DNA from 2 places in the Halotolerantifilum yawarlongkerapense genome. Region 2 is predicted to be linked to the other one. Evidence: a T-box and tRNA genes for the amino acid it is inferred to sense, from the RefSeq annotation. Region 2 holds a T-box; the other holds one or more tRNA genes.
What was found. A T-box is a leader RNA that pairs with one kind of tRNA and senses whether it is charged. The one in region 2 lies ahead of serS (serine--tRNA ligase), so its partner is inferred to be a tRNA-Ser.
Positions count from the first base shown of each region.

Region 1: it has a tRNA-Ser gene. The T-box ahead of serS (serine--tRNA ligase) is inferred to sense a tRNA for this amino acid. The anticodon was not compared.

Region 1 covers NZ_CP199719.1:1,035,865-1,042,673, reverse strand. The annotation lists rRNA gene ACULM0_RS05090 (23S ribosomal RNA) at 1-1,453, shown strand, start outside; rRNA gene rrf (5S ribosomal RNA) at 1,616-1,732, shown strand; tRNA gene ACULM0_RS05080 (tRNA-Asn) at 1,738-1,812, shown strand; tRNA gene ACULM0_RS05075 (tRNA-Leu) at 1,818-1,906, shown strand; tRNA gene ACULM0_RS05070 (tRNA-Met) at 1,940-2,015, shown strand; tRNA gene ACULM0_RS05065 (tRNA-Met) at 2,019-2,095, shown strand; tRNA gene ACULM0_RS05060 (tRNA-Glu) at 2,101-2,175, shown strand; tRNA gene ACULM0_RS05055 (tRNA-Val) at 2,181-2,256, shown strand; tRNA gene ACULM0_RS05050 (tRNA-Asp) at 2,262-2,338, shown strand; tRNA gene ACULM0_RS05045 (tRNA-Thr) at 2,351-2,427, shown strand; tRNA gene ACULM0_RS05040 (tRNA-Tyr) at 2,435-2,519, shown strand; tRNA gene ACULM0_RS05035 (tRNA-Gln) at 2,527-2,602, shown strand; tRNA gene ACULM0_RS05030 (tRNA-Lys) at 2,609-2,684, shown strand; tRNA gene ACULM0_RS05025 (tRNA-Ser) at 2,692-2,780, shown strand; tRNA gene ACULM0_RS05020 (tRNA-Ser) at 2,788-2,878, shown strand; tRNA gene ACULM0_RS05015 (tRNA-Ile) at 2,904-2,980, shown strand; tRNA gene ACULM0_RS05010 (tRNA-Trp) at 3,008-3,083, shown strand; tRNA gene ACULM0_RS05005 (tRNA-Pro) at 3,094-3,170, shown strand; tRNA gene ACULM0_RS05000 (tRNA-Ile) at 3,187-3,263, shown strand; tRNA gene ACULM0_RS04995 (tRNA-Phe) at 3,269-3,344, shown strand; gene ACULM0_RS04990 (ribonuclease H-like domain-containing protein) at 3,439-4,425, opposite strand; gene ACULM0_RS04985 (nucleoside recognition domain-containing protein) at 4,626-4,985, shown strand; gene ACULM0_RS04980 (nucleoside recognition domain-containing protein) at 4,995-5,423, shown strand; gene ACULM0_RS04975 (HD-GYP domain-containing protein) at 5,443-6,495, shown strand; gene ACULM0_RS04970 (asparaginase) at 6,537-6,809, opposite strand, start outside.
Region 2 covers NZ_CP199719.1:1,754,773-1,761,581, reverse strand. The annotation lists gene ACULM0_RS08595 (thioredoxin family protein) at 1-378, shown strand, start outside; gene ACULM0_RS08590 (GntR family transcriptional regulator) at 446-1,096, shown strand; gene ACULM0_RS08585 (3H domain-containing protein) at 1,115-1,621, shown strand; gene ACULM0_RS08580 (PTS sugar transporter subunit IIC) at 1,688-2,716, shown strand; gene rpoZ (DNA-directed RNA polymerase subunit omega) at 2,685-2,888, opposite strand; gene ACULM0_RS08570 (uracil-DNA glycosylase) at 2,900-3,064, opposite strand; gene murI (glutamate racemase) at 3,171-3,947, shown strand; gene ACULM0_RS08560 (hypothetical protein) at 4,107-4,355, shown strand; T-box leader at 4,401-4,615, shown strand; gene serS (serine--tRNA ligase) at 4,660-5,937, shown strand; gene ACULM0_RS08550 (pyridoxal phosphate-dependent aminotransferase) at 6,008-6,809, opposite strand, start outside.

The DNA of each region.
Region 1 (6,809 bases), 720 kb from region 2:
GAGGATAGGCAGAGCGCGCGATTGGAAGAGCGCGTCCAAGCAGCAAGCTTGATGGGATAGGCAAATCCGTCCCGTTAAAAGGTGAGCTGTGATGGGGAGTGAACTTAAGTAACGAAGCTGTCGATTTCAAACTGTCGAGAAAAGCCGCTATCGAGTTTTTAGGGCGCCTGTACCGTAAACCGACACAGGTAGGTAGGAAGAGAATTCTAAGGCCAGCGAGAGAACCATTGTTAAGGAACTCGGCAAAATGACCCCGTAACTTCGGGAGAAGGGGTGCCGCGCGTAGGGTGTCAAAGCCTGAGGCGGCCGCAGAGAATAGGCCCAAGCGACTGTTTACCAAAAACACAGGTCTCTGCTAAATCGAAAGATGATGTATAGGGGCTGACGCCTGCCCGGTGCTGGAAGGTTAAGAGGAAAGGTTAGCGTAAGCGAAGCTTAGAATCGAAGCCCCAGTAAACGGCGGCCGTAACTATAACGGTCCTAAGGTAGCGAAATTCCTTGTCGGGTAAGTTCCGACCCGCACGAAAGGCGTAACGATTTGGGCGCTGTCTCAACAATGGACTCGGTGAAATTGTAGTACCGGTAAAGATGCCGGTTACCCGCAGCAAGACGGAAAGACCCCGTGGAGCTTTACTGTAGCTTGGCACTGGATTTTGGTATGGGATGTACAGGATAGGTGGGAGACATAGAAGCATGCGCGCCAGTGTGTGTGGAGTCGTCCTTTGGATACCACCCTTTCCATACCAGTGTTCTAACCAGGAGCTGTGATCCAGCTCTGGGACAATGTCAGGTGGGCAGTTTGACTGGGGCGGTCGCCTCCTAAAGAGTAACGGAGGCGCCCAAAGGTTTCCTCAGCGCGGTTGGAAATCGCGCAAAGAGTGCAAAGGCATAAGGGAGCTTGACTGCGAGACATACAGGTCGAGCAGGGACGAAAGTCGGGCTTAGTGATCCGGTGGTACCGCATGGAAGGGCCATCGCTCAACGGATAAAAGCTACCCCGGGGATAACAGGCTTATCTCCCCCAAGAGTCCACATCGACGGGGAGGTTTGGCACCTCGATGTCGGCTCGTCTCATCCTGGGGCTGTAGTAGGTCCCAAGGGTTGGGCTGTTCGCCCATTAAAGAGGCACGCGAGCTGGGTTCAGAACGTCGTGAGACAGTTCGGTCCCTATCTGCTGTGGGCGTTGGATATTTGAGAGGCTCTGTTCCTAGTACGAGAGGACCGGAATGGACGCACCGCTGGTGGATCAGTTGTCCTGCCAAGGGCATAGCTGAGTAGCTACGTGCGGAAGGGATAAGCGCTGAAGGCATCTAAGCGCGAAGCCCCCCTCAAGATGAGATATCCCATCATTTATGAGTAAGACCCCAGATAGACCATCTGGTTGATAGGCCAAGGGTGAAAGGGCAGTAATGCTTTTAGCTGATTGGTACTAATCGGTCGAGGACTTGACCTAAGGCGAACCTTGGGTTGGTGAGAAGATCATAAAGAGAAGACACTTTTTCTTAGAAACAACTTGGTTTTGATTTGCTGTATGCGATTTTGAGTGGATGAAGACTCCAAGAGGGTTGACACGGCCTCGAAGCTGTGCTAAACTTTATCTTGTCGTTGAAATTCATTTGGTGACGATAGCGAGAAGGATACACCTGTTCCCATCCCGAACACAGACGTTAAGCTTCTCAGCGCTGAAGGTACTTGGGGAGCAGTCCCCTGGGAGAATAGGACGTTGCCAAATTATATTCCAAGGTAGCTCAACGGTGGAGCAACCGGCTGTTAACCGGTAGGCTGTGGGTTCGAGTCCCACCCTTGGAGCCACTCTGGCCGGGGTGGCGGAACTGGCAGACGCACAGGACTTAAAATCCTGCGATCCTAAAAGATTGTACCGGTTCGATCCCGGTCCCCGGCACCATCAACTTCATAGAAGTAGTATTACCCAGATTGTCGCGGGGTGGAGCAGTTGGAAGCTCGTCGGGCTCATAACCCGGAGGCCGCAGGTTCGAATCCTGTCCCCGCAACCATGTGGCGGCGTAGCTCAGCTGGCTAGAGCATTCGGTTCATACCCGGAGAGTCGGTGGTTCGAGTCCACTCGCCGCTACCACACCTGGCCCCTTGGTCAAGCGGTCAAGACACCGCCCTTTCACGGCGGTAACGGGGGTTCGATTCCCCCAGGGGTCACCATTTATGGGAGCATAGCTCAGCTGGGAGAGCATCTGCCTTACAAGCAGGAGGTCACAGGTTCGATCCCTGTTGCTCCCACCATATGCGGTCCAGTAGTTCAGCTGGTTAGAACGCTAGCCTGTCACGCTAGAGGTCGAGGGTTCGAATCCCTTCTGGATCGCCATTATTTTTTTAAGCTGGTGTAGCTCAATTTGGCAGAGCAACTGACTTGTAATCAGTAGGTTGCGGGTTCAAGTCCCATCACCAGCTCCATCTTTTTGGAGGGGTTCCCGAGTGGCCAAAGGGGGCGGACTGTAAATCCGTTAGCTGAGCTTTCGAAGGTTCGAATCCTTCCCCCTCCACCATTACCATTGGGGATTAGCCAAGTCGGTAAGGCAGCGGACTTTGACTCCGTCATTCACAGGTTCGAGTCCTGTATCCCCAGCCATTACACGACCCATTAGCTCAGTTGGTAGAGCATCTGACTTTTAATCAGGGTGTCCCGCGTTCGAGTCGCGGATGGGTCACCATATATTTGGAGAGGTACCGAAGTGGCCATAACGGGGCGGTCTTGAAAACCGTTAGGGCGCAAGCCCACGTGGGTTCGAATCCCACCCTCTCCGCCAATTTCATGGAGAAGTACTCAAGTGGCTGAAGAGGCTCCCCTGCTAAGGGAGTAGGGCTCGCAAGGGTCGCGAGGGTTCAAATCCCTCCTTCTCCGCCAATTTCCACACAGTTTTCATCCAGAGGGGCCTTTAGCTCAGTTGGTTAGAGCATCCGGCTCATAACCGGACGGTCCGGGGTTCGAGTCCCTGAAGGCCCACCAACTTTATGAGCTGATCAACAATTACATAGGGGTGTAGCTCAGTTGGTAGAGCAGCGGTCTCCAAAACCGCGTGTCGTGGGTTCAAGTCCTATCACCCCTGCCATTATTCTCAACGGGGTGTAGCGCAGTTTGGTAGCGCATCTGGTTCGGGATCAGAGGGTCGCAGGTTCAAATCCTGCCACTCCGACCACTACATATTTGTTAGTGGGCGTATAGCTCAGCAGGTTAGAGCGCACGCCTGATAAGCGTGAGGTCGGTGGTTCGAGTCCACCTATGCCCACCATACTTGCCCAGATAGCTCAGTCGGTAGAGCAGGGGACTGAAAATCCCCGTGTCGGTGGTTCGATTCCGCCTCTGGGCACCATCAAAGCACGTTGCTTTTATTATGAAAAGGCGATGTGTTTTTTTTTGTGCGAAAAAAAAAGGCACGCTTCGATGAAGCGTGCGCTGTGTTGTTCTTAGAGGTGACGCTCCAGTAGTTGCCCGAGAGATTTGGCAACCACGGTATGCTGGATCTGATCGTCGTAGGAGCAGATCAGCCCACGTCTTTCCTTGGGGTCGAGCGTTGCAAAATCACATCCTAACAGGGGGAGGGGGTTTAGAATGGTGAGCAAGTGCCCGTTCACCAAATGGGAAGCCGTGGCGATTTGCACGCGTATGCGGTGCCTGTCGAGCGACTCGAGCTGAAAGGTTTCGGCAAATAAGCGGATTTGCCCTATACTTGGCAGGGCGCTCTCGACTGTCGCGTGGAGGTAGTCACCTCGGATATGAGGCTGAACAACGACGAAGTGCCGATCCTGTACCTCGAGATGGACCGGAATGTATGCCTCTAGTGCTCCTTCGGGAAGGTGCTTGATGATGTCAATCAGTGGGACGAGGTACTCGATATCCTCAAGATTGTGCTGCAGGATCTCTTCGCGCAGGTCTGGCTCTCCGCTCTTCAGGTAGGTGTGGTAGCGTTCGATACTCTCTTTACCGCTGATCAGATCAATGCGCTCGATACCTAGATATCTTTCTACGGTCTTTAGCTTGTAGTTTTCCAGCCCCAACACGTTGACGTGATTTCGGATCAGCCGGTAGAGATCCACATTAAAGCCATTCATCAACCGGTGCTCGATTCCGTGTGCGGCTGCGCGCGCATTGATGAAGGGAAAGTCAAAACTATGACCATTGTAGGTGATGTAGGTTGCGATCGGTTCGGTCAGGAGTAGATCGAAAAGCGAGGTGAGCAGATCCCTTTCTTGTGTACCTGTCTCGTCAAATAGCTGAAATGACTTAAGTTCAGGACCTTTTTTGACGATAATCCCTATGAGCATAATTTTTGCATGAGTTCGTGAAAAACCCGTGGTCTCAATATCGAGAATCGCCAGGGGTTCTGTGAAGAGTTTTTCCAGCAAAGCCAGGTGATCCGGGTGCGGTCGATAGTGACGTTCGATCCTTTGCATACCACCCTCCTTATCAGAACATTTGTTAAACGACAGTAACCATACGAAATTATTTATATGTTATACTAAAAGATGAGAATTGACAACAATACTGCATGAGAATGGACCACGACAAGGGGGAAGGGCCTCAGCCCGATGGTATGGTATTTCACAAGACGCTCCAGAAGGGTGTGCACAAGGGGTTGGAGACACTCTGGACCTTGACCAAAATGATTGTACCCGTCTATTTTCTTGTGACGGCGCTGAAATACACTCCGGTACTGAAATGGATTTCCGATGGGTTTTCACCCTTCATGACCTACTTGGGCCTTCCGGGGGAAGCCGCGATCGTACTCGTTTTAGGTGGTGTCTTGAACATCTATGCCGCCATTGGTGCCATGGCATCATTGAGTCTGACGATACCGCAAACCACCGTGCTCGCGGTGATGATCTCCTTCGCTCACAATCTCTTTGTCGAGACGGCCGTGACCAAAGGAGTGGGTGTCTCCATACGATTGATCGCGGGATTCAGAATCCTGTTGGCCCTCATCGGTGGACTGCTCGTCAATGCCTTGATGTAGGGGGCCGAGATGATTACATATTTACATGAAGCGTCGATGGGATCGGCCAGAACGATCTTTGATATCGCCATTATCGTATTTCCGCTGATGATCGCTATTGAGTTTGTTAGAGATCTGAAGCTGCTGGATCATATGACGTCCATTTTTCGACCGATGACACGTTTGCTTGGTATTCCCGACCGCGCAGCATTGCCACTGGGGGTAGGCCTCGTCTTCGGACTGGCCTATGGTGCCGGTGTGATCATAGACAGTGCGAAGGAGGGGGACCTTGACGCCCAAAGTTTACTGATCATCAGTCTTTTCCTCGCGGCCTGTCACGCTGTGATCGAAGACACCCTGCTATTCGTAGCTATCGGGGTCAACGGTTTCTTTCTTCTCGGCATGCGATTGACCGCAGCATTTCTCCTGACCTTTATCCTATCAAAATTCATCCGCTAGTTTTCAGGAGGCGTTTACCGTGAAATTACTGGCCACCTACCAATTGAAAGAAGGCATGAGACTGTCGAGAGACGTCATCGATGTGAAGGGAACCACGATCCTATCCAAGGATGCTGTGATCTCCACGGCCATCAAAGAACGATTGATGCGCCGTAATATCGATTACGTCTATGTGAGCATGGACGCACCCACGTACTCCGCTCCCGACAAGCCCGTGCTTTGCCCTGCTGATCGCCGGCAGGTTTACGAAGAAATGGTGGACACCTTCACGCATGTCTTCGCGGATCCCTACGCCCCGATCAACGAGCATGTAGAGAAGTTACAGCTTCAGAACCAACAGCTCATCAGCTCCGTGATCAGTGAGAAGAACGTGCTTAAAACATTAGAAAGCTTGAAAAGTGCCCAGGAGTATACGGTGAAGCACTCGATCAACGTTTCGATCCTGAGCGCAATGCTGGCCAAGTGGTTGATGCTCGATGACAAGATCATTAGAGAGGTGGCACTAGGCGGTCTTCTACACGATCTGGGAAAAGCTCGGATCCCACGGATCATCTTGGACAAGCCTGCGAGATTATCCGATGGCGAGTATGAGATCATCAAGAAACACCCCACCTTTGCCTACCAGATGCTGAAGGAGTTCAATCTACCGAAATCGGTGATCCAAGGTGTTCTCTTTCACCACGAGCGGTACGACGGAACCGGATACATAAGCGGGGCCATAGGCTCCAGAATCCCCCTCTACGCGCGGATCATCGCGATCGTCGATGTATTCGATGCCATCGCATCCAATCGTGTCTATCAAGCCAGGAAGAGCTATTTCAAGGCTGTTCAAATCTTAAAGGACGAGAGTTTCTCCTCGCTGGACCCCTATATCACGGAGGTATTCATCAAGAACTTATCCGATTTCCTCATAGGAAATCAAGTGGTCCTGAGCGATGGTGAAATCGGCGAAGTGGTCTACCTGAATAAATCTCTTTTGCATCGACCGATGGTCCGTGTCGCACAGCAGTATATTGATCTGAGCGAGTGCTACCACCTGGAGATTATGGATGTTGTAGAAGAGGCCACATAAGAAAGTAGCGCCAGGAGCAGATTCTCCAGACGCTACTAATTTTATGTTTCGAAAGGGATGGAGACTTTCTTGTGGTAGAAATCTCTCTCAAAGGAGGCCTTGATCGCTTCAGGCGAGTACTCCCCGCCGAGCAGGAGCATCAACTGCATCCGAGCCTTTTGACCGTTGAGGTTCCCACCGAAGATCACCCCGGCATTGCGGAGCAGCTTGCCGCCCCCCTCGTAGCCGTAGGAGTCATAGACACGTCCCATGGGACACCGGGAGACGAGGACGACCACAAGGCCCTTTTCCATGGCCTCGATGACGCTTCTGGC
Region 2 (6,809 bases):
CGACTATTGCTAGTCCCGTTACCGAAAGACTTGGATCGCCAGATCGAAGAGATCGATGGCCCCATACGGGCTGTAGCTGTAGCGGAAACCTGGTGTCCGGATTGTGTCGTGAACATCGTCGTGTTGGAGAAGCTGGCACGCCGAATCGACATGACCTATAGGCTCATGACAAAAGAAGAAGCTGGGGAGCAATTTGCAGAAGACCATGTAGACGGTGTTTTGAAGATCCCGACCATTCGCTTCTACCGTGGCGATCAACTGCTGGGGAGCTTCGTAGAGCGTCCTTCTATCAAAGAATTTGACCGCGAAAAGTATCTCAAAGGGTTGTATTTTGGGGAAACACTTTCGGCGTTTCTTTCCATCTTGAACTCTCGTTGACAAGGCTTTCTCGGTTCGTTAGAATAAGGTGACTACCGGAGTGAAAGAGGGCACTGGAGGGTGACAAATGGACCTTTTCGATCAGAAAAAGGAGAATAAATCTTTAACCTCGATGATTTTTGAAAAATTACGTGAGGATATTCTAAATGGCGATTATAGCCGTGGGGATAAACTGGTGGAGGCGAAAATTGCCGAGGAAATCGGCGTGAGCCGTACCCCTGTGAGAGAAGCGCTTAAACAACTGGAGCTCGACGGTTTGGTGGATAACATTCCAAATCGTGGTGTCGTGGTCACGGGAATCAGCGAGCAGGATATTCGTGATATCTACCGGATCAGAATGGCCATCGAGACCATCTCCGTAGAATGGTGTATCGAGCGGATGGATGAAGAGGTCCTCGGTGAGCTTCAAGAAATTTATGATCTTATGGAATTCTTCACAGTCAAAGGTGATGTGGATCGCATCTTCGAACTGAACACCCGCTTCCATGAAACCATCTACAAGGCGACAAAAAGTCGATACATGGAACACGTACTGAAAGATTTCCAGCTGTTCATCAAATCTACCCGGGAGCGTTCTCTGCGCATGTCCGGCCGACTCGAGACAGCACTCGGAGAGCATCGACAGTTACTCGAAGCGATCAAGAATCGCGATATCGAGGCGGCGAAGAAAGCTGCCAGCGCCCATGTCATGCACTCCATGCAGAGCATCGATCATTAGAGAGGAAGCGATCTAGAGATGTCTGAGAAGAGACGCCAATCGTTATTGAAACAATTGAGCGAATCGGAGCAGCCCCTGAAGGGTCAGGATCTCGCGGATACCTATGGTGTCTCGCGACAGGTGATCGTCCAGGACATCGCTCTACTGAGAGCCATGGGACATCCTATAGTAGGTTCTTCCTCGGGATATCGCATCCAGCGTCCACACAGTGGCCAAGGATTGCTAAAAACCCTCGTGAGCCGTCATGAGGGGAGAGAGGCCATGGAGAAGGAGTTGCATCTCCTCGTTTCATACGGCGTAAAAATCTTAGATGTCATCGTCGATCATCCGGTCTACGGTGAAATCGTAGCGCCCTTGATGATCGAAACGCCTGCCGATGTTGAAGCCTTTATGAAAAAGGTCGAGAGTGTACAGGCGATCCCGCTGGCGGTCTTGACAAATGGCGAACATATTCATACAATTGAAGTGCCCAGCGAGAAAATCTACGCGCTGGTCCTCGAGGAATTGGAGCGAGAGGGGTTCTGATTCTTTTTTTTCGCCGGTACTGACAAGACAGATGACAATACATAAAGAGAAAGGGTGTAGCAAGTCATGAAGGGTAAACAGATCAGAGAGTACTTGATCAACACATTAAACGGGATGGCACTGGGATTGTTTTCTTCCCTGATCATCGGATTGATTCTCAAGCAAATTGGTGAACTCACGGGAATTGAGCAATTGATCTGGCTGGGGCAAGTGGCACAGTTCATGATGGGTCCAGCCATTGGAGCCGCCGTCGCTTACAATGTCAAGGCGTCCCCCCTGGCGATCTTTGCCACGGTTGCCGCTGGGGCCATTGGAGCAGGCACCGTCAACGTAACCGATGCGGGGATGACCATCGCCATAGGGGAGCCCATGGGTGCCTTTGTAGCGGCACTAGCCGCAAGTGAATTCTCCAAACGTATCGCCGGTCGAACGCGGGTGGATATCGTATTGGTTCCTGCGGCCACGATTATTGTTGGAGGACTGGTTGGCTTGTTCCTGAGCCCTGCGATTGCGACCTTTATGAAGGGAATCGGCGCTGTGATCAATACAGCCACAGAATTGCGTCCAGTACCGATGGGAATTATTGTGGCCGTCCTCATGGGCATGATCCTCACGCTGCCGATCTCCAGTGCTGCACTGGCGATTTCATTGGGATTGAGCGGTGTGGCCGCGGGGGCTTCTTTGATCGGTTGCTCAGCACAGATGATTGGTTTTGCTGTGATCAGTTACCGTGAGAATGGATTCGGTGGACTGATCGCCCAGGGCTTGGGCACCAGTATGCTCCAGGTTCCGAACATCATAAGAAACCCCAGGATCTGGATCCCGCCAATTGTGGCAAGTGCAGTCCTGGGGCCTATAGGTAGTGCGGTTTTCAAGATGGAATCAAATAGCATCGGAGCGGGTATGGGTACCAGTGGTCTCGTCGGTCAGTTCGGAACCATCGCGGCTATGTCAGAATCCCTTCCGATGCCACAGCTGATCGCTCTCATGGCACTCTTGCATTTCTTGCTTCCCGCTTTGATCAGTTGGATCGTAGCGCGTTATATGCGCCAAAAGGGATGGATCAAAGTGGATGATCTTCATCTGACCTCTTGACCTGATAGGTGCCATCGAGCAACTGGCTAACCGCTTCATTCAGCGCATCGGCCACCTTCATAGTATGATCGAGGCGTGCCAACTGGTGCGCGCGTCTGGAGACGACGTCGATGAGCTCATACCGGTTATCGGACTTTTGCAGCAGTTCTTCGATGCAGTATTTATCTAGCATCTGTGCCCCTCCTATTCCTTACCTTTCGGACGAAAGACCTTGCAGTCCTCGCCCGAGCTCTGCTTGACGATGATCGAGGGGAGTCGTTTCGATTTGAATCCAAAGTAGCGACAACCTCTCGGTTGCTTTGGATCCCATGTGATAAAGTAGTGCTTGCATCTCATACAATTGACCATCACGACCCTCCTATTTCTATTATACGCTTTGAAAGGCCCATAAAACGAAAGTGGCCTTTCTTTTTTTTTTTCACTACATTATAATGTTAATCAGCGAGGTGAGACAATGCGAAAAGATCCGATCGGTGTCTTCGATTCGGGATTGGGCGGGCTATCGGTGGTTGAAACGATCAGGCGCCTGTTACCGTCGGAGGATATCATCTATATAGGGGATTCTGCTCATGCGCCCTATGGGGTACGTCAGAAATCAGAAGTGGTGGCGCGTTCAATCGCTATTGGTGACGAGTTGGTCCGCCGTTCGTGCAAGGCTCTGGTCGTGGCCTGCAATACAGCAACCAGTGCTGCCATCGGCGAGCTGAGAGAGCGGTATGATCTCCCGGTGATTGGGATGGAGCCCGCCCTTAAGGTGGCCACAGAGGATGTAGCGGGTTCGATCCTCGTGCTAGCCACAGAATTGACCCTTGCGGAGGAAAAGTTCGCGGGGCTGATGGAACGTGTCGGGAAAAGTCATGAGATTTTCAAAGAACCGGCGCCCGAATGGGTCACCTTGGTGGAAGCGGGGCATCTGGACGATCAAGAAGCAAGGGAGATGGTAATGTCCACCTTGTGTCCCTACAGACAAGGACCACCATCGGCCATTGTACTTGGCTGTACTCATTTCGTTTTCTTGAGACCGTTGATTGAAGAGATTTTCCCTCAGACCAAGGTTATCGATGGCAATGAGGGCACGGTCAGGCAGTTGATCCGATTGCTCGGGGTCCGCCATCAACTGGAGAAACGCCAGGATCCCGGGGAACTGGTGATCGAAAACACGGCGGGGGACAAACTGGTCCAAAGATCCTTGGATTTGCTACAAAAAAGTCAGTTGTCCTCCAAGCCATAATACGATATTATGATATGGTGCGCTTAATGACAGAGGTGAAACCATGATGAGAATATTCAATAAAATTATAGAGCTCTTTTCTAAGAAGAAGAAAAATGAGGATTTGAAAACCTTCCTCATGCACCATCATATGGTACGAACGACGGGACGAAAGAAACGATGGTAAATCCGGTGGAACGGACCGATGATCGTCATTTGATCGAGGCGCGTATCGCTGAACTCATTGAAGCCAAGAGTCTCGATCCTTATGCAGAACAGGTGATCAAGTTGCGTTACGGTATCGATCGTAAGGAACCGTTGACCTTTGCTGCCATGTGCCGTGTCCTACGGGTAAAACCGAAGAAACTAAAAGCGGATATTGAACGCTTCGATCGGTTGATCTTCAACGATCTGAAGCGAAGCTTCTAGCTTGACACGATCGGCAGCGGTATGGTATGATTCTTTCAAATATCATTGTAGGTGATGATGGGAGCAAGTAGACAGAGAGCCCTTCAAGAGAGCTGGTGGTCGGTGTGAATCAGCAGGGTACCCTTTCGAAATCCATCCCGGAACCTTTGGGTAATGCCAAACGATTTGCGTTCGTTATCGCGCTGAACTGAAGTTGGATCTCCGCTGTAAACGGGGGTCAAACAGGGTGGCACCGCGGGTAGAACCTCCTCGTCCCTGACATGGGAGAGGGGTTTTTTGTTTTTTTGAAAAGGAGGCAATCGAGATGTTGGACCTCAAACGCGTGCGTGCGTCATTTGACGAAGTAAAAGTACTGTTGGAAAAAAGAGGTGCCGGAGATTATGGTCTGCCGATGATCATCGAGATCGACGAGCGACGGCGAGCCCTGATCACACGGGTCGAAACGATGAAAAGCGAACAGAATGCGGTATCGAAAGAAATTCCCCAGTTGAAGAAGAAGGGGGAGGATGTCTCTGGCATTATCGGGAAAATGAAGGAACTGTCAGAAGAAATCAAGGTCCTCGATGAAGAACTGAAGGGCATCGAGACCGATTTGACCGAACGACTGCTGGGGATACCGAATACACCGCATCCGAGTACACCCGTGGGCGATACCGATGCCGACAACATCGAGGTGAAAAAGGTCGGGGAACCGATAACCTTCGCTTACGAGCCCAAAGCACATTGGGATATTGGGGTCGATCTGGACATCATGGATTTTGAAAGGGCTTCGAAAATCGCCGGTGCACGGTTTACAGTACTGAAGAAGGCGGGGGCAAAGCTAGAGCGCGCTCTGATCAACTTCATGCTGGACCTGCATACGGGAGAACATGATTTCGAAGAAGTGCTCCCCCCCTTCATGGTCAACCGAGATGCCATGGTCGGTACGGGTCAACTTCCCAAATTTGAGGAGGATATGTTCCACTTGCCGGCCAAGGATTTCTTCCTTGTACCAACGGCAGAAGTACCCGTGACGAATCTCTATCGGGAGGAGATCCTTTCCGAGGAGCAGTTGCCGATTTACCATACAGCCTATACACCGTGTTTCCGCAAGGAGGCCGGATCGGCGGGTAGAGACACACGCGGTTTGATCCGCCAGCATCAGTTCAACAAGGTGGAACTCGTGAAGTTCGTCCACCCGGATCATTCTTACGATGAGCTGGAGAGTTTGCTTCTGGCGGCAGAAGAAGTGCTCAAGCGGTTGGGCCTTCCCTATCGCGTCGTACAGCTCTGTGGTGGCGACCTCGGTTTCAGCTCGGCGATGACCTACGATATCGAAGTATGGATGCCGAGCTATGATCGCTACCTCGAGATTTCCTCTTGTTCAAACTTCGAGGATTATCAAGCCCGACGTGCTAACATCCGCTTTCGTGAAGAGGAGACCAAGCAGGTTCGGTTTGTCCATACGCTCAATGGATCGGGTCTTGCCGTGGGCAGAACGTTAGCCGCTATTCTGGAGAACTATCAACAGGAGGATGGTTCGGTCATCGTACCTGAGGCCCTAAGACCCTATATGGGTGGCAGAGAGAGATTAGAAGCATAAAGAAGGCAAGAGAGCCCAGCGAAAGACGTGAGGACGTCACTTCGTGGGCTCTTCTTATCTTGTGTAATGATTAGTTCTTTTCCCCGTCCAAGGTATCGAGGAAACGGATAAAACGATCGAGACCACGTTCGATTTCCTCAAGCGAGGCGGCGTAACAAATGCGCACGTGATCGTCCATCCCGAAGGCAATACCGGGCACAATCGCCAGCCCTTCTTCCGCCAGCAGTCGTTCGGTGAAGGCGAGGGAGAAGGAAGCGTCCTCATCGAAATGGTCGCGGTAGGGAGAAATATTGACGAAAAGATAAAAAGCACCGTCAGGCGGAACAAAGGTTAGCGCGGGATTCCCTCTTATCCGGTCGAGTAGATAGGCGCGGCGCTTCGTATAGGTATCGATCATGGACGCCTCTTCCACCCGCGCGCTCTCGAGGGCACCCAGTGCGATGTACTGTGCGGTGAGAGACGGGTGCGAGACAAGGTGACCCTGCAGTCGGCTCATGGCCTCGGCATAATGCCTTGAAGAGGCGGTGTAGCCGATGCGTAGACCCGTCATGGCGTAGGATTTGCTCATACCATTGACCAGGATCACCTGATCCTTTGAGAAGCGCCCTGCGCTCGTGAAGGCCCGTTCGTAGATGATCCGCTCGTAGATCTCATCGGCGAGCAAGATGAGATTCTCCTGTTCGCAGAAGGTAACAATAGCCGACACCTCCTCTTCGCTGTAGAGCGCTCCGGAGGGATTCGAAGGATTGTTTAAGATAACCACTTTCGTACGGCGGGTCATATGGGCATCAAGATCTTGAGGGGTCACGCGATAGTGATTCTCTTGTAAGGTGGGGACGAAGACCGGCTCACCGCCCACTAGCTTCACCATC